Regions from separate parts of the Nonomuraea sp. NPDC059023 genome, predicted to be linked through region 1. Evidence: riboswitches for the same ligand, from Rfam matches in the RefSeq annotation. Region 1 holds a riboswitch; each other region holds the start of a gene.

Region 1 (6,741 bases):
CCGGCCTTCTTCTGCTACGCCTTCCCGACCGGCCGGGCGCTGGCGGGCAGGACGGCGTTGTTCTACGCCGGGCTGTGCGCGGTGCTGGTCCCGCTGGGCATGGGTTCGGCCCTGGTCAGCCGGGTCTTCTACGGCCACCGCGAGCTGCTGGTCACGGTGGCGGGGTGGGCGCTGATCGGGTTCGGCGTGCTGCAGATCGCCGGGCAGGGCTGGACGCTCGGGCCGGTGGAGCGGTTGCGCGCCCGGCTGGGCGGCGACTCGCCCTGGGCGGTGCTGGGGCTGGGCGCGGTTTCCGGGCTGGCCGGGTTCTGCGCGGGCCCGATCCTGGGCGCGGTGCTCACCGTAGCCGCGGCCTCGGGTGACGCGGTGCGGGGCGCGGTGCTGCTGGCGGTGTACGCGGCGGGGATGGCGGCGCCGCTGCTGCTGCTCGCCCTGCTGTGGGAGCGCTACGACCTGGGGCGGCGCCAGTGGCTGCGCGGACGCGGCGTCGAGCTGGGGCCGGTCGTGATCGGCCGGCTGCGGATCGGCCCGGTGCGCCTGCACACGACCTCCACGCTGTCGGGGCTGGTCTTCGTGGCGCTCGGCGTGGTGTTCCTGGTGACCGACGGCACCGCCGCTCTGGCCGGGCCGGTGCCGGAGGGCTTCGAGGACCGGGTCGGCGCGTGGGCGGCGGGCGTACCGGATCTGGCGCTGGTCGGGGCCGGGGCGGTGGCGCTCGTCGCGGCCACCGTCTGGGGCCTTGCCCGCACCCGCCGATGACCGCACGGGGACGCCTCAACCAGGCCGCGGCTGACCAGGAGCAAGTCCAGAAGCAGGAGCAGGTCCGGGACCGGGACGGCTCAGGCTTCTGCTGACCAGGATGTGGGCTGGGGGCCGGTCGGCAGGTCCACGCGGAAACGCGGCAGCGACTCGGGATGGTTCTCGCGGACGTACCCGACCAGGTGCTCGCGCACGTCACACTTGAGGTCCCACGCCGAGGCCGAGTCGGCGGCGCTCATCAGCGCCCGCAGCTCCACCAGGCCGTTGGGCAGCACGTCGGTCACCTGGAGAGTCCAGTCCTTCTGGTCCCAGAGCGGGTTCTCCTGGATGAAGCGGTACAGCTCCTCGCGCAGGGCGTCGACCGGCACCGCCCAGTCCACCCGCAGGTGAACCACCGCCAGGACGCGGCTGCCGTGCCGGGTCCAGTTCTCGAAGGGGTTCGTGGTGAAGTACGAGACCGGCAGCACCAGCCGCCGCTCGTCCCACAGCCGCAGGACGACGTAGGTGAGCGTGAGCTCCTCGATGCGGCCCCACTCGTTGTTGACCACGACCACGTCGTCCAGGCGCAGCGCGTCGCTGAAGGCCAGTTGCAGCCCGGCCAGCATGTTGCCGATCGTGGACTGGGCGGCGATGCCGACGATGGCGCCGGCGATGCCCGCCGAGGCGAGCAGACCGGCGCCGAGCGCGCGTACCTGCGGGAAGGAGAAGAGCATCGCGCCGAGCGCGACGACGATGATGACCGCGGTGGCGACCCGGCGGACCAGCGCGATCTGCGTCATGATCCGCCGGGCGCGGCGGTTGCGGTCGCCTTCGACGAGCACGAGACGGTCGAGGATGACATCCGTGACGGCGTAGGCGGCGCCGACGATCAGCCAGGTGACGCAGGCGATCGTGATCAGCCCGAGCACCCGGTCGACGCCCTCGCCGAGGGTCTGCTCCTGCGGCGTCCCGCCGAACATGGCGGGCACGAAGACCACGTTGGCCGCGATGACCACGGCCGTGGCGAAGCCCGCCCAGGTGCAGTGCTCGACAAGATGCCTGGCCAGGCCCCACTTGGCGCCCGCCCTGGACAGCAGCCTGCGGGCCACCTCCACGACGATGATCGCCCCTGCCACCGAGAGGGCCAGGATCGCCCAGGTCGACACAGTCACTCCTCACCTGTCGCGAAAAATCACACTCCCCCTATGGTGCCGGACATCTCAGAAGGACTCGTCAAAGGACACGTTGCCCTCGACCGCGACCTGGTAGGCCGACACCCTGCGCTCGAAGAAGTTGGCGAGCTCCTGCACGTCCTGGAGCTCCATGAACGCGAACGGGTTGGCGGCGCCGTACTTCTTCTTCAGGCCGAGCCTGGACAGCCGCTGGTCGGCCACGTACTCCAGGTACTCGCGCATGTGATCGACGTTCATGCCGCCGATGCCGTCGCCGCACAGGTCGCGGGCGAAGGCCAGTTCGGCCGCGACCGCCTCCTCGATCATCTGGGTGACCTGCTCGCCCAGCTCGTCGTCGAACAGGTCCGGCTCCTCGGCGCGTACGGTGTCCACGACGCTGAAGGCGAACTCCATGTGCATCGACTCGTCGCGGAAGACCCAGTTGGTGCCGGTGGCCAGGCCGCCGAACAGGCCGCGGGAGCGGAACCAGTACACGTAGGCGAACGCGCCGTAGAAGAACAGGCCCTCGATGCAGGCGGCGAAGCAGATCAGGTTGAGCAGGAAGGTCCGCCGGTCCTCCCGCGTCTCCAGCCGCTGCAGGCTGGACAGCGAGTCGATCCACCGGAAGCAGAACTCGGCCTTGTCGCGGATGGAGGGGATGTTGTCCACCGCGGCGAACGCCTTGACCCGCTCGTCCGGGTCGGGCAGGTAGGTGTCGAGCAGCGTCAGGTAGAACTGCACGTGCACCGCCTCCTCGAAGAGTTGCCTCGACAGGTAGAGGCGCGCCTCGGGGGCGTTGACGTGCTGGTACAGGTTGAGGACCAGGTTGTTGGCCACGATGGAGTCGCCGGTGGCGAAGAAGGCGACCAGGCGGTTGATCAGGTGGCGTTCCTGCGGCGACATCTTGGCCAGGTCGGCCAGGTCGGAGTGCAGGTCCACCTCCTCGACCGTCCACGTGTTGCGGATGGCCGCCCGGTAGCGCTCGTAGAAGTCGGGGTAGCGCATCGGACGGAGCGTCAGGTCCATTCCGGGGTCTAGCAGCATTACTGGCACGCCTCGCAGTACTCGGGGTTCTCCAGGGAGCAGGCGACCGCTTCCTGGACGGGGGTCGTCTGAACGGTGGTCTGCGCGATCCGGGTGGCCGGTCGTGAGCGCAGGTAATAGGTGGTCTTGATGCCCTTCTTCCAGGCATAGGCGTACATCGAGGAGAGCTTGCCGATGGTGGGCGTGGCCATGAACAGGTTCAGCGACTGCGACTGGTCGATGTACGGCGTGCGCGCCGCGGCCAGGTCGATCAGCGCCTTCTGCGGCAGCTCCCACGCGGTGCGGTAGAGCACCTTCAGCTCATCCGGGATGCCGGGGATGTCCTGGACGGAGCCGTCGGCGCGCTTGATGGCGTCGCGCATGTCCTGCGTCCACAGCCCGCGCTCCTGAAGGTCACGCACCAGATACCGGTTGACCTGCAGGAACTCACCCGACAGCGTCTCGCGCTTGAACACGTTGGACACCTGCGGCTCGATGCACTCGTAGCACCCGGCGATGGAGGCGATCGTCGCCGTCGGCGCGATGGCGATCATGAGCGAGTTGCGCAGCCCGGTCTCGGCGATCCTGGCGCGCAGCGCGTCCCAGCGCTCGGAGGCGCCGACGCCGTAGTGGTCGGGGTGCAGCACGCCCTGGGCGGCGCGGGTGTCGTCGTAGGACGGGTGCCTGCCCCGCTCGACGGCCAGGTCGGAGGAGGTGGCGTAGGCGGCGAGGGCGATCTCCTCGGCGATCCTGGTGGACAGCGCCAGCGCCTCGGGCGAGTCGAACGGCAGCCGCAGCGCGAAGAACACGTCGGCCAGGCCCATGACGCCGAGCCCGATCGGCCGCCACCGCTTGTTCGCCTTCTCGGCCTCGGGCGTCGGGTAGAAGCCCAGGTCGATGGTGCGGTCGAGGAAGCGCACCGCGGTGCGGACGGTGCCGGCCAGCCGTTCCCAGTCCAGGCCGGTGCCGGTGACGTGGGCGGCCAGGTTGACCGACCCGAGGTTGCAGACCGCGGTCTCGCCGTCGCTGGTCACCTCCAGGATCTCGGTGCACAGGTTGGACAGGTGGATGACGTTCTCCGGCCTGGCCGTCTGGTTGGAGACGCGGTTGGCGGCGTCCTTGAAGGTCATCCAGCCGTTGCCGGTCTGGGCGAGCGTGCGCATCATCCGGCCGTACAGGGTGCGGGCCGGGATCTGCCGCGTGTACAGGCCCTGCTCCTCGGCGGCGCGGTAGGCGGTGTCGAAGGCGTCGCCGTACAGGTCGGTGAGGTGCGGGACCGTCTTGGGGTCGAACAGCGACCACATGCCGTCGGACTCCACGCGGCGCATGAACTCGTCCGGCACCCAGTTGGCGAGGTTCAGGTTGTGGGTACGACGGGCGTCCTCACCGGTGTTCTCCCGCAGCTCCAGGAACTCCTCGATGTCGGCGTGCCAGGTCTCCAGGTAGACGCAGGCCGCGCCCTTGCGCCGGCCGCCCTGGTTGACGGCGGCGACGGAGGAGTCCAGCGTGCGCAGCCACGGCACGATGCCGTTGGAGTGCCCGTTCGTGCCCTTGATGAGCGATCCGCGCGAGCGGACCCGGGTCCAGGAGATGCCGATGCCACCGGCGTACTTGGACAGGCGGGCGACCTGCCCGTACCGGTCGTAGATGGACTCCAGCTCGTCCCGGGGCGAGTCCAGCAGGAAGCACGACGACAGCTGCGGCCGGCGGGCGCCGGAGTTGAACAACGTGGGAGAAGACGGCAGATAGGACAAAGTCGACATCAACGCGTACAGCTCGGCGGCCTCGCCGACCGTCTGGGACAGGCCGCAGGCGACGCGGAGCATGAAGTGCTGCGGGCGCTCCAGCACCTTGCGGCTCTCGGGGTGGCGCAGCAGGTAGCGGTCGTAGACCGTGCGCAGGCCGAAGTACTCGAACCGCTCGTCGGCGTCGGCGTCGATGAGCGCGTCCAGCTGTTCACGATTTCGCCGGACGAAGTCGGCGAGCGCGTCCTGGATCAGCCCGGCCGCGTGCGTGGCGGCGATGGAGTCCGAGAACGAGCGGACACCGTGGCCGGCCGCCTCGTCGGCGATCTCTTCGGCCAGCAGCCGCGCGGCGACCCGGGAGTTGGCCGGGTCGGCGATCACGCGCGCCGCCGCCTCCTCGATGGCCAGCCGCCGATCCATCTCAACGATCTGCGTCACGTGCAACACTCCTCGCGAGCGAGCTTTCCCCCTGCGAAGGCACGCGAGAGCGCACGCGGCAAGCACGGAGATCCCCCGGCCGCGCAGCCCCCGGGCCCTCCCTCGAGGCCCAATGGACAAGACAACCGCTGGCAGGTCTTCGGGCTCGCGGGCGTCTCAACGCGTGAGTCCTACTGGCCGTCGCTTCCCGGACCTGGGTCCAGTGCTCATGACGGCGGTCGTTCCCGCTTACCGCTGCGGGGCAGCCCTGGAATCGCACCAGGTTCCCTTTTGCTCCGCCTCCGGGGAGGCGAACCAGCGACAGTGCAGGATCCTACATCTAGTGGCCGATCCCGCAACTATCCCCGGTATGTTGTGCTCGGCGTGTCGAGCATGCCGAGTTCACGGAGTACTCTGCGGGTACGGGCGGACTCGGTGGCCAGCCACGTGGCGAAGTCGTCGCCGCTGAGCGGGATGGCCTCCCAGCCCCCGTTACGGCAGGCCTCGTGCCACGGCGCCGACCGGGTCGCGTCCTCCATCATGCGCACCGCGGCGCCCCGCCGTTCGCCGTCCATCGCGGCGGGCCCGACCACCGCGCACCAGTCGGCGAAGTCGACCCGCACCCCGCACTCCAGGAGCGTCGGGGCATCGACGCCGGGGACCCGGGCGGCCGAGGAGACGGCCAGCGGCCTGATCCGGCCGGAGTCGAGCCGGGCCCGCCAGTCGCGCAGCCGCCCGGTGGCCGCCGCGACCTTGCCGCCCTGCATGGCCGCCGCCACCTCCTGGGCGCCCGGGTAGCCGGTGTAGTCGATCTTCCTGACGTCCACGCCGAGCCCCTGCGCGACCAGGCCGAACAGCAGGTGATCGGGCTCACCCAGGGGCCCGCCGGCCAGGTAGGTGCGCTCCGGCTGGGCCAGCAGGTGGGCGGCGAAGGCGTCGAAGTCCTTGAGCCGCGAGTTGGCCGGCACCACCAGCACCTCGACGTTGCCGGTGAGCCTGGCCAGCGGCGTGGTGGTGACGTGCATGGGGCGCTGGTCGTTCAGCTCGGCGGCGGCCAGCGCGGGCAGGCCGGTGACGGTGACCGTGGTCGTGCCGCCCGTGCCGGTGGCGGGGTAGCCGGTCCTGCGCAGGGTGCGGTAGAGAGCCTGCGCGACCGGGGCCCATCGCTCACCGCCGGGGACGACGCCGACGGGGCCGAGGCCGTGCGCGCCGCCACCCGCGGTGGCGCATCCGGAGGCACAGGCGGCCAGGCCGAGCCCGAGTGCGAAGAACTGCCGACGCCGCATGATGCCCCTCCCCGAACCCCGATAGACCTCCCATTACATGAGGTTATTGGCAGATCACACGGTGTTACACATCGGGGGGCACTCTTCACGTATCATCGGCCGGCAGCGCGAACATCCTGATGTAGAGCGGGCGGGCGTCCGGGGGCGCGTCGTCGGCCCGGTGGCCGTACTTGGCCAGCAGCGCGATGTACTCCTCGAAGAAGGCGTCGAGATCCTGCTTGGTCATCCGGCCGAAGCCCCGCGAGGCCTTGGCCCAGTCGGGGTCGCGCCGATAGGCGGCCCCGAAGCGGTCCAGCAGCGCACGGTCCTCGGCCATGCCGATGCGGTAGAACTCCTCCAGCACCGCGCGGCTCTCCGGCG
Region 2 (6,741 bases), on a different contig from region 1:
CCCATCGCAAGTCCGAGCCGCATGTCTTGTCTCCTCCTGGGTTCACGCGAAGGGCAGGGGAACCGGGGTCAGATCTGATGACGGCGGGATCCGGGTCCCGCCGAGAAAGGGGAACGCGGCCGGGGCGTTGCACAACAGCCCGGGCACGATGACCCGGGCGACATGCAGGTCCGCGCCCGGGACGGTGAGGTCCACGGCGTAGGCCCGGAAGCTCGCCTCACCCGTGGCGGGCGATCCTGCCGGGTGGCGCAGCCGGTCGAGCGTCTCGCCCTGCAGGCGTTCGTCCAGGTAGAGCTGGACGTGCAGGCGCACGTCGTTGACCGAACGCCAGCCGCGCCGCAGGTCGTCGAGGTAGCGGCGGTCGGCGCGGCGCGGCAGGTACGGCGGCCCGGGGTCCAGGCGCAGCAGCGCGCGTCCGGTCTCGTAGGTGCCGATGGCTTCGGTGAACGCCTTGGCGGCGGCCTCCTCGATGGTGTCCCGGCAGGCGCTGCCGAAGCCCACGACCCCGCGCTCGCGGTCCTCGGCGAAGACCCCCGCGACGATCGCCCCGAACTCCGATGGAATCTCCAGCAGCGTGACCCTCAGCCCGGATTCCGCCGCTTCTTCCATCGCTGCGGCCAGCGGGCCTGTCCCGGGCGCCGGCAGCGGGGCGGCTTCGTGGCGGCCGGCCCACCAGAGCGTGACCGCGTCACGTTCCAGCACTTCACGCAGGGCCGCCCGCCTCGCCCGCTCCCGCGTCGGGCCGGCTGCGGTTCCGGCCAGGACCGGATAGTTCGTGTACGGCTCGCCGCGGCGTGGGCCGGTGAAGTAGTTGACGTAGGCCAGCGAGGCGGGCACCAGGACCCGCTCCCCCGAGGTCAGGTCCTCGGCGGGCGCCCAGGCGATCTCCAACTCCCTGGTCATCGGGACGAACGGAAAGCCCTTGGCCGCGTACTGGGCGGGTGAGTAGAGGGCGAAGTCCCGGGGGTCGAGCGCGGGTTCGGCGAGGTCGCGGTGGGCGGCCCTGATCAGGTCGTCGGGCACCTGGTTGGCGCAGTGGCGTTCGACCGCCTCACCGATCGCGGCCAGACGAGCCGCGTCGTCGTCACCGAGGGCCGCGCCGCCGGTCACCTCCGTCCCTTGAACAGCGGTGTACGAGACCATGCCGGCGACGACAGGGTGGCGTGGCCGGTCCCGGCGCACTTCGCGGATCATGAGCAAGACCTTCCTGGGTGTGCCGGGACCGGGGAATCAGGTCTTACTCGTCGTCGTCCTCACGCCACTCGAACGGCGAGTCCACCGCGGGGGTGTGGGACTTCAGGCAGGTCTGGGGGTCATCGGGTTCGGCGAAACCGTGGTGCGCCATGTGCGTCCTCCTTCGGTGTTCTGCACGTATTGTGCAGTTGCGAACTCTTCGCGAGAACTTTAGGCACAGGCTCGTCGGGATTTCAAGAATTCATGTGTCCAGCAGCGCGCAGTCGCCGCATTTATCGCCGTCCGGCACCCGGTAATAGAGACAGCACGTGGTGCGCCGGAATGCGAGTTCCGGTGAGGTGAGGGCGCCTTTCCCGGTCAGCCCGCCGGTGGCCAGCAGCAGGTTCACCAGCCGGGCGGCCCGGGGGGCGAGCTCCGGGCGGGCGGTCGCCACGGCGCGTCCTGCTTCGGCGACGGCCGAGGCGGCGTTGCCGTACAGCAGGCCGGAGGCGACCTTCACCCGCAGGCCGCGCGCGAACGGTTCGAGGTGGCCACGCACCACCATGTCATAGAGCAGGGCGGTGACCTGCTCTTCCGTGCCGGCACGCCAGCCGGCGAGCATGGGAAGCCGCAGGCGGGCGTCGGCGTCGGCGCGGTCGAGCCGGGTCAGGTCGGGGATCACTCCGTGGGTGAGCACGGCGCCCACGACGGGCGACCAGAGGCGGGCCGCGTGGCTCAGCTGAGCGATGGAGGCGCCGATGCGCAGCTCACGGGTGCCGTACTTGGAGGCGGTGGCCGCGACCAGGTCGGCGAATCCACCCGCGTAATCGGAGGCCACGTCATGCCATCCCGCGGGGTCGCCGCCAAGATGCGGAGCGAAGAACGAACCGAATTCGGTTATTTCCTCAAGTGCGCTGCGGACGGACTCTTCCGACGCCGCTTCCATGGTTCCAGGCTCCATTCTCGAAAAGGGCATGACTAAATGGGCCGGACGGCGAATCCGGCAGTTTTTTGGAGAGGTCAGGAACTACTCACGGCGGGACCGAGCGGTCGGCGGCGCGCCATCGTCGTTCAGGCACCATGGCCTGCTCCTCTCCGGGGAGATCCGCCCCAGTTCGTCGAGGAGGCGAGCGCGTGAGTCTCCTGGCTCTCGGGTCGATGCTCGTCCCCGCCTTCCCACCCCGGAAGGTGGTGGCGTTGAGGGGATCCGCTCGCCGATCACAGTGGCGGGACCGCGCCGGAGTCGCACCGGCTTCCTCAGTCCGCGCTCGCCTTTACCCGGCCATCATGACACGGATCCGGTCAGTTGGGCCGATATGAGGCGGGTGTAGGCGCCGTCGCGGGCCAGCAGTTCCTCATGGGTGCCGGTCTCGGCGACGCGGCCCGATTCGAGCACCACGATGCGGTCGGCGGTCAGGATGGTCGACAGCCGGTGCGCGATGATCAGCGTGGTCCGGTCACGGCGGACGGAGGCCATGGCGGCGGCGACCTCCTGCTCGCTTTCTGTGTCGAGGTTGGAGACGGCTTCGTCCATGATGAGGATGGGCGCGTCCTTGAGGATGGCCCGGGCGATGGCGATGCGCTGGCGCTGGCCGCCGGACAGGCGGGTGCCGAGTTCGCCGGGCAGGGTGTCGTAGCCGTCGGGCAGGCCGGTGACGAACTCGTGGGCCTGGGCGGCCGTGGCGGCGGCGATGACCTCCTCAAGGGTGGCGTCGGGGCGGCCGAGGCGGATGTTGTCGGCCAGCGGGATGTTGAACAGGTAGACGTCCTGGGGCACCAGGGTGATGCGGCGGCGCAGATCGTCCTGGGGGAAGTCGCGGATGTCGTGGCCGCCGATGGTGATCGATCCGGAGGTCACGTCCCACAGGCGCATCAGGAGGCTGGCGCAGGTGGACTTGCCGGCGCCGGAGTGGCCGACGAGCGCGACGGTCTGGCCGGGTCCGAGGGCGAAGGTGACGCCGGTCGCCGCCTCGGGGAGGGCGGGGCCGTACCAGAAGGTGACGTCGGTGAAAACCACGTGAGGAGCGATGGGGCCGGGCGGCGGCGCGCTGACGCGGTCGGTGACCGGGGCCGGGGTGTCGAGGAGCGTCATGATGCGGGCGCCGGCGGCGGTGACGAGGTTGAGGTCGCGGGCGACGTCGGTGACGGCGACGACGGGGGCGAAGGTGGCGGCCGACAGAACGACGGCGACGGGAAAGAGCAGGGGCTGCAGGGAGCCGGCCGTTACGAGGAAAGCGGCGGTGAGCAGGACGGCCAGCAGGCCGAAGGTGGCCAGGGCGTTGGTGGCGGCGTGTTCGAGGCCGGAGCGGCGACCGTGGGCGAGTTTGGCGGCGAGCAGGAGTTCGTCCTGTACGGCGAGGCGGTCGAGCTGGCGCTCACCGGCGCCGGAGGTGATGAGCTCGCGCAGGCCCTGGAGGGTGTCGACGGCTTCGGCGTTGAGTTCGCCGACCCGGGCGCGGAGTTCGGCGCCCTGGGCTTCGGCGCGTCGGCGCAGCCACCTGGGAACGAAAGCCAGCAGCACCAGCGCGGGCGCCAGCGCGAGGGCCAGGGCCGGGTGGAAGACGCCGAGGGCGGCGAGCGCGGCGACAGGCACGGTGGCGGCGCTGACCAGCGGGCTGAGCGTGTGGGCGAACCACAGCTCCAGCTGCTCGACGTCGGAGATCGCGGTGGCGCCGAGGTCTCCGGAGCGGCGTTCCAGCAGGTAGCCGGGCGCCAGGCGGTCGAAGGCGGCGTAGACCCGGCCGCGCACGTCGGACAGCACGCGGAAGGCGGCCACGTGCGCGAGGTAGGACTCCAGCCAGGGCGTGAGGGCGAGCAGCGGCAGGAGCAGGCCGAGGGCGATGAGGCCACCGCGCAGCTCGCCGGGCGTGGCCCCGGTGATGGCTCGGCTGACCACCCATGCTCCGACACCCGCCGAGGCCAGCATCACGACGTGGTGGGCGATGCCGCTGACGACGGCGGCGACCAGCAGCGGCCGGTGCGGGCCGAGCAGGCGCAGCAGGGCGAACATCAGACGGATCCTTCCTGGGCGGCGACCAGGCGGGCATAGGCGCCGCGCCGGTCGAGCAATGTTCGATGGTCGCCTTCCTCGACGATGCGGCCGTCGGCCATGACGATGACCCGGTCGGCGTCGCGGACCGTGGACAGCCGGTGCGCGATCATCAGGGTCGTGCGGCCGCCGGCCAGCGTGTCGAGGGCTTGCTGGATGCCGGATTCGTTGGCGGCGTCGACGCTGGAGGTGGCCTCGTCCAGGACGAGGATGGGGGCGTTCTTCAGCAGGGCGCGGGCGATGGCGATGCGCTGGCGTTCGCCGCCGGAGAGTTTGAGGCCGCGTTCGCCGACGATGGTGTCCAGGCCTTGGGGCAGGTCGTGGACGAAGCCGGCGCGGGCCGCGCCGATGGCCGCGTCGAGTTCGGCGTCGCCGGCGTCCGGTCGGGCCAGGGTGAGGTTGTGCCGGACGGTGCCGTGGAAGAGGTAGGTGTCCTGGGAGACGACGGCGACGAGCGAGCGCAGCTCGTCCAGGGGCAGGTCATGGATGTCGGTGCCGCCGACCGTGATGCGGCCGCCGGTGGCGTCGAAGAAGCGCAGCAAGAGCGCGGCCACGGTGGTCTTGCCGGCACCGGAACGGCCGACGAGCGCGACCCGCTCCCCCGGCTCGATCTCCAGGGTGAAGTGGTCGAGGGCGGGGCGGTCGCGTTCGCGGTAGGTGAGGCTGACGTCGTGGAAGGCGACCGCGGGCGGTCCCGAGCACGCCGTCGACGAACCCTGCTCCTGCGCCGGGGTGTCCAGTACCTCGAAGACCGCCCGCAGGGACGGGACGGCGTTGTAGCTGGAGTGATAGGCCGCCTCAAGCTCCTTCAGCGGCCGGAAACATTCGGCGGTCAGCATGAGCACCAGCAGCAGCCCGGTCACCGTCAGCTCGCCCGCGGCCAGCCGCAGCGCGCCAACGCCCAGCGCCACCGCCGTGCCGAGGCCGATGACGAAGGCGACGCCGCCCAGGTAGAGGACGACGATCGCCATCAGCCGGATGGAGTCGCGGCAGAACGCCTCGGCCAGCCTGGCCAGCTCGCTGCCGCGCCGGCCGCTGGCGTTGAACGCCTTCAGCGTGCCCATGCCTTGCAACGCGTCGAGGTTCTCCGCGTACAACCCCTTGTACCCGCGGAACCAGGCGTCGTTGCGGTTCCTGAGCACCCGGTCGGAGGCCAGGGGCAGCACGGGCATCAGGACGGCGCAGGCCAGCACCACGATTCCGATGACCGGGTCGAGAGTGAACAGGAACGCGGTCACGCCGACGGCCCCGATCAGCGCGGCGGCCAGTTGCGGCAGGAACCGGCCGAGGTAGGCGTCCGCGGTCTCGATCCCGTCGACCAGCGAGCTCTGGGTCGCACCGGTCCTGCCCTGCTGCGCCCAGCCGGGTCCGAGCGTCAGCAGCTTGGCGGTCAGCCGCCGCCGCAGCTCCTTCTTGATCCCGGCCGTGGCCCGCAGCGCCGCCACCTCTCGTACGGCCAGCGCCAGACTGCGCCCGAGCTGCAGCACGACGATCCCGGCGACGGGCCAGCCGATCGCGGCCACGCCGTCACCGGCGAAGATCCGGGCCAGGCAGTGGGCGACGAGCACGCCCTGGCCGACGTAGGTCGCGGTGATGGCCAGCAACAGCCCCACCACCCCGGCCAGGCGTAGCCGGACCTGCGCTGACAGGCTCAGCAGCCGAGAGATCACTGCTCCTCCTTGAGCTCGAAGACGAGCTGGGTCCGCTGTACGGCACGCACGCCGTACACCTGGGAGATGCGCTCCGGCGTCAGCACGTCGTCCGGAGGGCCGCCGGCCAGGACGCGACCCGCGTCCATGAGGTACAGGCGGTCGCAGTAGGCGGCGGCCTGGTTGAGGTCGTGCAGGGCGGCCAGCGTGGCGACGCCCAGGCCGCGGACCAGGCGGAGGATCTCCAGCTGGTGGCGGATGTCGAGATGGGAGGTGGGCTCGTCCAGCAGGAGCAGGCGGGATCGCTGGGCCAGGGCGCGGGCCAGGAGCACGCGTTGTTTCTCGCCGCCGGACAGGGTCCCGTAGAGGCGGCCGGTGAGATGGGTCGCGGCGACGCGTTCGAGCGCCTGGGCGCAGATGAGCTCGTCGGCCTTGGTGGTGCGGTCGAGGGGGCGTTGGTGCGGGGTGCGGCCGAGGGCGACCATCTCGGCGACGGTGAAGTCCAGCTCCGTGGGGGCTTCCTGGGCGACGACCGCCGTGCGCCTGGCCGACTCGCGCGGCGGCAGCCGTACCACGTCGTCGCCTTCGACGGCGATGAGGCCGGCGTGTGGGCGGACGGCGCGGTAGACGGCGCGCAGGAGGGTGGACTTTCCGCAGCCGTTGGGGCCGAGCAGGCCGACGAACTCGCCGGGGCCGACCTCCAGGTCGGCTGCGTGGACGATCGGGCGGCCGTCGAGCCGGATGGCGACGCCGTTGAGGAGCAGGGTCATCCGCGCCTCCGCAGCAGCCAGAGGAAGAAGGGAACGCCGAAGACGGCGGTGACGATGCTGAGGGCCAGCTCCTGGGGCGCGGCGACGGTGCGGGCGGCGA
Region 3 (6,741 bases), on a different contig from region 1:
GCCGGGTTGTGGGTCAGCGGGGACTCGGCGCGGGCGCGCAGCGCGGCCTGGTTGGCGTCCACCTGCTCGGCGATGAGGTGGGTGCCCCTGCTGATGCCGCGGGTGAGCGTGACGGTCTCGGCGACCTTCTGGCGGGCGAACGCGAGCCAGCCGGCCACCTCGGGATTGAGGTCGGTCTCCAGCGCGGTGTCGTAGGGGACGTGCAGCAGGGAGCAGGAGGCGGCCACGTCCACCCGCTCGGCCAGTCCGAGCAGGGTGGCGAGCGTTGCCAGCGACCTCTCCAGGTCGTTGATCCAGATGTTACGCCCGTCCACGACCCCGGCCACCAGTCGCTTGCCGGGCAGCCCGCCGGCCGCGGCCAGGTCGTCGAGGTTGGCGGCGGCCGAGCCGGTGAAGTCGAGTCCGAGGCCCTCGACGGGGGCGGCGGCCAGCACGGGCAGGGCGGCGCCGAGCCGGTCGAAGTAGCTGGTCACCAGGATTCTGGGCCGCCGGGTCAGCCCGCCGAGGTGGGCGTAGGCGGCGGCGGCGACGGCGGCGAGTACCTCCTGCGGCTGGTCCTGGACCAGGGCGGGCTCGTCGAACTGCACCCAATCGGCGCCCGCCGACTGCAGCGACGCGAGGATCTCGGCGTAGACGGGCAGCAGCCGTTCCAGCAGCGACAGCGGTTGAAAGCCGGGCTCGACGCCGGGGGCGGGCTTGGACAACAGCAGGTAGGTGACGGGGCCGAGCACGACCGGGCGCGGGTTGTGGCCCTGCAGCAGGGCCTCGGTCAGTTCGGCGGCCTGCTTGCCGGGGTTGGCGGTGAAGACGGTGTCAGGGCCGAGCTCGGGGACCAGGTAGTGGTAGTTGGTGTCGAACCACTTGGTCATCTCCAGCGGCGCCACGTCCTGGGTGCCGCGGGCCATGGCGAAGTAGCCGGCCAGCGGGTCGGCCTCCACGGCCGCCCGGTGCCGCTCGGGGATCGCGCCGACCATGACGGTGGTGTCCAGCACGTGGTCGTACAGCGAGAAGTCGCCGGAGGGGACTTCGCCGAGGCCGGCGTCGGTGAGCTCACGCCAGGCGGCGCGGCGCAGGCCGGCGGCGGCGGCTTCCAGCTCGGCGGCGGTGATCCGGCCCGCCCAGTAGCCTTCGACGGCCTTCTTCAGTTCGCGGCCGGGTCCCTGGCGGGGGTAGCCGTACACGGTGGCGAGCGAACGCTCGGTCACGGAACTCTCCTTCGCGAGTCACGGGGAACATCCCCGGCGTTCGAGCGAAGGCACGGCCCAGGCGCGGGCACACTTCTGGCCCGCGTGGTCGCCCAGCCCTCCCTCGAGGCCGTCCGATGCACCGCGCGCGGGGTGCGCGCGGGCAGTGGCAGGTCTTCGGACTCGCGGGCGCGTCGCACATGCCTACTGGCCGTCGCTTCCCCGGCCCCGGGGGCCGAGTGCTGGTGACGGCGGTCGTTCCCACTCACCGCTGCGGGGCAGTCCCGGATTCGCACCGGGTTCCCTCTTACGACGCCTCGCCTGGCTGACGGGGCGAACCAACTGCGACCCCCACCCTAAGCCAAGGGAAGCCGGCACTGGACTTACTAGGACGTCCAACTATATTTTCAACAGGAACGCTCGCGGTGCAGGGAAGCTGGTGTGAATCCAGCACGGTCCCGCCACTGTGACCGGGGATGTGCGTCATCGCTCGACAGTGCCACTGGCGAAAGCCGGGAAGGCCGGATGACGTGCGCTGATCCGGGAGTCAGGATACCGGCCGCGAGTTCTGGCATGTGTTGTCCACGAGGATGGAGCGAACACGCATGGCACCGGAACGCGCCCGCGGCCCAGGTGATCCGATGGCGACGGCGGTCACTCACCTCTGACCTGCCCTCCTTTGCATGCCCATCCTCGGGTCCACCTGGCGAAAGCAGGCTCCATGATCCGTGAACTGTCCCATTTCATCGGCGGCAAGCACGTCCCCGGCATCTCGGGCACCTTCGGCGACGTCCACGACCCGAACACCGGAACCGTCCAGGCCAGAGTCCCGTTGGCCACTCCGGACGAGACCAGGGCGGCCATCTCCGACGCCGCCGAAGCCCAGGCGGCCTGGGCGGAGTGGAATCCGCAGCGCCGCGCCCGCGTGCTGCTGAGGTTCCTGCACCTGGTCGAGGCCGAACGCGACACCCTGGCCCGGCTACTGTCGTCCGAACACGGCAAGACCGTCGCCGACGCCGACGGCGACATCCAGCGCGGCCTGGAGGTGGTCGAGTTCGCCGCGGGCATCCCCCACCTGCTCAAGGGCGAGTTCACCGACAACGCGGGCAGCGGGATCGACGTCTACTCCATGCGCCGGCCGCTGGGGGTGGTCGCGGGGATCACGCCGTTCAACTTCCCCGCCATGATCCCGCTGTGGCAACTGGCCCCCGCCGTCGCCTGCGGCAACGCCTTCGTGCTCAAACCGTCCGAGCGTGATCCATCAGTTCCGGTACGGCTGGCCGAACTGCTCACCGAAGCCGGCCTCCCACCCGGTGTACTGAACGTGATCCACGGCGCCAAGGACGCTGTCGACACCCTGCTGACCGACGACAGGGTGACCGCGATCGCCTTCGTCGGCTCCACCCGGGTCGCCGAGCACGTCTACACGACCGCCACCGCGCACGGCAAGCGCGCCCAGTGCTTCGGCGGCGCCAAGAACCACCTGATCGTCATGCCCGACGCCGACCTGGACCAGGCCGCGGACGCGCTGATCGGCGCCGGCTACGGCTCGGCGGGCGAACGCTGCATGGCCATCTCGGTGGCCGTCCCCGTGGGACAGGCGACCGCGGACGCGCTGCGGGAACGGCTGGTGGCCAGGATCGGCGAGCTGCGCCTGGGCCGCAGCGACGACCCCGGCGCCGACTTCGGCCCGCTGGTCGGCTCCGACGCCCTGCGGCGCGTCCGCGACTACGTGGAGATCGGCGTGAGCGAGGGCGCCGAGCTCGTGGTCGACGGCCGGGACGCCGACGTGCCGGAGCCGGGCGGCTTCTTCATCGGCCCGTCCCTGTTCGACCACGTGCGGCCGGACATGCGGATCTACCGCGAGGAGATCTTCGGGCCCGTGCTGTCCATCGTGCGCGCCGACGACTACGAGCACGCGCTGCGGCTGCCGAGCGAGCACGAGTACGGCAACGGCGTCGCCATCTTCACCCGCGACGGCGACACGGCACGCGACTTCACCCGCCGGGTGAACACCGGCATGGTCGGGGTCAACGTGCCCATCCCCGTCCCGGTCGCCTATCACTCCTTCGGCGGCTGGAAACGCTCCATGTTCGGCGACCTCAACCAGTTCGGCACCGACTCCATCCGCTTCTTCACCCAGGCCAAGACGGTCACCTCCCGCTGGCCGTCGGGCATTCGCGAGGGCGCCAGCTTCACGATCCCGACGATGGGCTGAGGCCGATGCCCGTACTGACGCAGGAGCAGTTCGCCATTGTCGAGGCGGTCGCCGGCTTCACCCACGAGCACCTGTCCCCCAACGCGATCGACTGGGACCGGCGCAAGCACTTCCCGGTCGACGTGCTGACCAAGGCGGCCGACCTCGGTCTCGGCGGCGTCTACGTCAGCGAGGAGTTCGGCGGCTCGGGCCTGTCCCGCCGCGACGGCACGCTGATCTTCGAGACGCTGGCCACCGGCTGTCCGTCCATTGCCGGATATATCTCCATCCACAACATGGTCGCCTGGATGATCGACCACTACGGCAGCATCGAGCAGCGCACGCGCTGGCTGTCCGGGCTGTGTTCGATGCGTAGCCTGGCCAGCTACTGCCTGACCGAGCCTGGCGCCGGTTCTGACGCGGCGGCGCTCGCGACGCGAGCCGTACGGGATGGGGACGCCTACGTCCTGGACGGCGTCAAGCAGTTCGTCTCCGGAGCCGGGGCCGCGCAGGTGTACGTGGTCATGGCCCGCACCGGCGTCTCCGGCGCGCGCGGCGTCTCCGCGTTCGTCGTCGAACGCGACGACCCCGGCCTGTCCTTCGGCGCCAACGAGGAGAAGATGGGCTGGAACGCCCAGCCCACCCGGCAGGTCGTCCTCGACGGCGTACGCGTCCCCGCCGACCGGCTTCTGGGCCGGGAGGGCGACGGATTCCGGATCGCGATGAACGCCCTCAACGGCGGCCGCCTCGGCATCGCCGCCTGCTCGCTCGGCGGCGCGCGGGCCGCGCTGGAGGCCAGCACCTCCTACCTCGGCGACAGGCAGGCGTTCGGCGCGCCGCTCTCCCACGCCCAAGGGCTGCAGTTCCAGCTCGCCGACATGGCGACCGAACTCGAGGCCGCCCGCGCCCTGCTGTGGCGCGCGGCCACCGCGCTCGACGAGGGCGACCCCAAGGCGGTCGAGCTCTGCGCGATGGCCAAACGCTTCGTCACCGACACCGGGTTCACCGTCGCCAACCGCGCCCTGCAACTCCACGGCGGCTACGGCTACCTCACCGAATACGGCATCGAGAAGATCGTGCGCGATCTGCGGGTGCACCAGATCCTCGAAGGGACCAACGAGATCATGCGCGTCATCGTCGCCCGCGGCCTCACCGGCAATCTGAGCGGGGCCGCCTGATGGACATGGAGACCAGGCAGGACGGCCGTCTCGGCCACATCCTGCTCAACCGGCCGAAGGCGCTCAACGCGCTCACCCACGACATGGTCCGGCACATCGACGCCGCGCTGCGGGCGTGGGAGACGGACGAGACGATCCAGGCCGTGCTGATCAGCGGCGCCGGCGAACGCGGGCTGTGCGCCGGGGGCGACATCCGCTCGATCTACCAGGACATCCGGCAGGGTGGCGGCGATGCCACCGCCGCGTTCTGGCGCGACGAATACCTGCTCAACGCCCGCATCGCCCGCTACGGCAAGCCGTACGTCGCGCTCATGGACGGCCTGGTCATGGGCGGCGGCGTCGGCGTCTCCGCGCACGGCAGCGTCCGCGTGGTCACCGAGCGCACGAGGCTGGCCATGCCGGAGACCGGCATCGGCCTGATCCCCGACGTGGGCGGTACCTTCCTGCTGTCGCGCGCTCCCGGCGACATCGGGCTGCACCTCGCGCTGACCGGGACGACGATCGGGGCGGGCGACGCCATCGCCTGCGGCCTGGCCGACCACTTCGTGCCCTCGGCCGACCTGCCCGCCTTCCGGCAGAGCGCGGCGGCGCACGGGGTCACGGCGGCGCTGGCGGCTCATGCCGTACCCGCTCCAGAAGGGTCGCTGCCGGCGCAACGCTCCTGGATCGACGTGTGTTACTCCGGTGAGAGCGTTCCGGAGATCGTCGAGCAGTTGCTGGACATCGGCGAGAGCACGGCGAAGGAGGCCGCGGAGCAGATCGCGGCCAAGTCACCGACCGCGCTGCGGGTGACGCTGCGATCGCTCCGGCGCGCCGGGCTGCTCGGCTCGCTGGAAGAGGTGCTGGACCAGGAGTACCGCGTCTCGTGCCGGGCGCTGGGCCATCCCGATCTGGAAGAGGGCATCCGCGCACAGGTCATCGACAAGGACCGGTCGCCGCGGTGGGTTCAGGCGGCCTCCGCGGCGGAGGTCGACGCCTTCTTCGCGCCGCTGGGCGACAAGGAGCTGGGGCTGTCATGAGGATCGCCTTCATCGGCCTGGGCAACATGGGCGGGCCCATGGCGCGTAACCTCGTCAAGGCCGGACACCACGTGGACGGGTTCGACCTCGACGACGCGGCGCTCAACGAAGCGTCCGGGCACGGGGTGCGGGCGGCGGGTTCGGCGGCCGCGGCCGCCGGCGACGCCGACCTGGTCATCACCATGCTGCCCGCCGGACCGCACGTCCTGCGGTGCTACGACGACATCCTGCCCGCGGCCCGGCCCGGCACGCTGTTCGCCGACTGCTCGACCATCGACGTGGCCGACGCGCACGCCGCCGCGCGAGCAGCGGTCACCGCCGGGCACCGGGCCCTCGACGCCCCCGTCTCCGGAGGCGTCGTCGGGGCGAGCGCGGCGACGCTGACCTTCATGGTGGGCGCGGCCGAATCGGACTTCGCCGCCGTCGAACCGGTGCTGGCGGCGATGGGCCGCCGCGTCGTCCACTGCGGCGGGCCGGGTGCCGGGCAGGCGGCGAAGATCTGCAACAACATGATCCTCGGTGCCTCCATGATCGCGGTCAGTGAGGCTTTCGTCCTGGGTGAACGGCTCGGCCTGTCGCACCAGGCGCTGTTCGACGTGGCCTCGGCCGCCTCCGGGCAATGCTGGGCGCTGACCACGAACTGCCCGGTGCCCGGCCCGGTGCCGGCGAGCCCGGCCAACCACGACTACCGGCCCGGCTTCGCCGGGGCCCTCATGGCCAAGGACCTCGGCCTGGCGGCCAATGCCGTTCGCGCCCACGGCGTGGCCGCCGACCTCGGCCTCCACGCGGCGGAGATCTACGCGGCCTTCGCCGAAGGCGCCGGGGCCGGCCAGGACTTCTCCGCCATCGTCAACTCCATCAGGGAACGCTCATGACGCGATACGAGACCATCCTCACCGAGTCGGAGAACCGGGTCGGCCTCATCACCCTCAACAGGCCCAAGGCGCTCAACGCGCTGAACCTCCAGCTCATGGACGAGGTCGTGGAGGCCGCGACCGGATTCGACCGCGATCCGGACATCGGCTGCCTGGTGATCACCGGCTCCGAGCGCGCCTTCGCCGCCGGCGCCGACATCAAGGAGATGCGGCCCAACGACTACATGGACGTCTATCTCAGCGACTGGTTCGCCGCCTGGGACCGGCTCGGGCAGGTACGCAAGCCCA

What was found. A riboswitch is a leader RNA that binds a small molecule or an ion and turns the genes downstream of it on or off. The one in region 1 is predicted to bind cobalamin.
Region 2: it holds a riboswitch for cobalamin, as region 1 does, so the genes downstream of both, ACFWYW_RS44650 ((2Fe-2S)-binding protein) here and ACFWYW_RS09565 (ribonucleoside-diphosphate reductase subunit alpha) in region 1, are expected to answer to the same signal.
Region 3: it holds a riboswitch for cobalamin, as region 1 does, so the genes downstream of both, metE (5-methyltetrahydropteroyltriglutamate--homocysteine S-methyltransferase) here and ACFWYW_RS09565 (ribonucleoside-diphosphate reductase subunit alpha) in region 1, are expected to answer to the same signal.

The regions. Positions count from the first base shown of each region.
Region 1 is NZ_JBHYIO010000004.1:298,212-304,952, reverse strand. It holds gene ACFWYW_RS09580 (cytochrome c biogenesis CcdA family protein) at 1-759, shown strand, start outside; gene ACFWYW_RS09575 (mechanosensitive ion channel family protein) at 840-1,904, opposite strand; gene ACFWYW_RS09570 (ribonucleotide-diphosphate reductase subunit beta) at 1,959-2,915, opposite strand; gene ACFWYW_RS09565 (ribonucleoside-diphosphate reductase subunit alpha) at 2,954-5,116, opposite strand; cobalamin riboswitch at 5,229-5,430, opposite strand; gene ACFWYW_RS09560 (Bug family tripartite tricarboxylate transporter substrate binding protein) at 5,455-6,381, opposite strand; gene ACFWYW_RS09555 (ArsR/SmtB family transcription factor) at 6,467-6,741, opposite strand, start outside.
Region 2 is NZ_JBHYIO010000037.1:64,450-71,190, reverse strand. It holds gene ACFWYW_RS44660 (LLM class F420-dependent oxidoreductase) at 1-23, opposite strand, end outside; gene ACFWYW_RS44655 (YcaO-like family protein) at 43-1,194, opposite strand; gene ACFWYW_RS44650 ((2Fe-2S)-binding protein) at 1,436-2,011, opposite strand; cobalamin riboswitch at 2,310-2,433, opposite strand; gene ACFWYW_RS44645 (ABC transporter ATP-binding protein) at 2,459-4,183, opposite strand; gene ACFWYW_RS44640 (ABC transporter ATP-binding protein) at 4,183-5,892, opposite strand; gene ACFWYW_RS44635 (ABC transporter ATP-binding protein) at 5,889-6,641, opposite strand; gene ACFWYW_RS44630 (FecCD family ABC transporter permease) at 6,638-6,741, opposite strand, start outside.
Region 3 is NZ_JBHYIO010000012.1:253,700-260,440, reverse strand. It holds gene metE (5-methyltetrahydropteroyltriglutamate--homocysteine S-methyltransferase) at 1-1,205, opposite strand, end outside; cobalamin riboswitch at 1,352-1,525, opposite strand; cobalamin riboswitch at 1,591-1,763, shown strand; gene ACFWYW_RS22445 (CoA-acylating methylmalonate-semialdehyde dehydrogenase) at 1,906-3,402, shown strand; gene ACFWYW_RS22440 (acyl-CoA dehydrogenase family protein) at 3,408-4,559, shown strand; gene ACFWYW_RS22435 (enoyl-CoA hydratase/isomerase family protein) at 4,565-5,578, shown strand; gene mmsB (3-hydroxyisobutyrate dehydrogenase) at 5,575-6,453, shown strand; gene ACFWYW_RS22425 (enoyl-CoA hydratase) at 6,450-6,741, shown strand, end outside.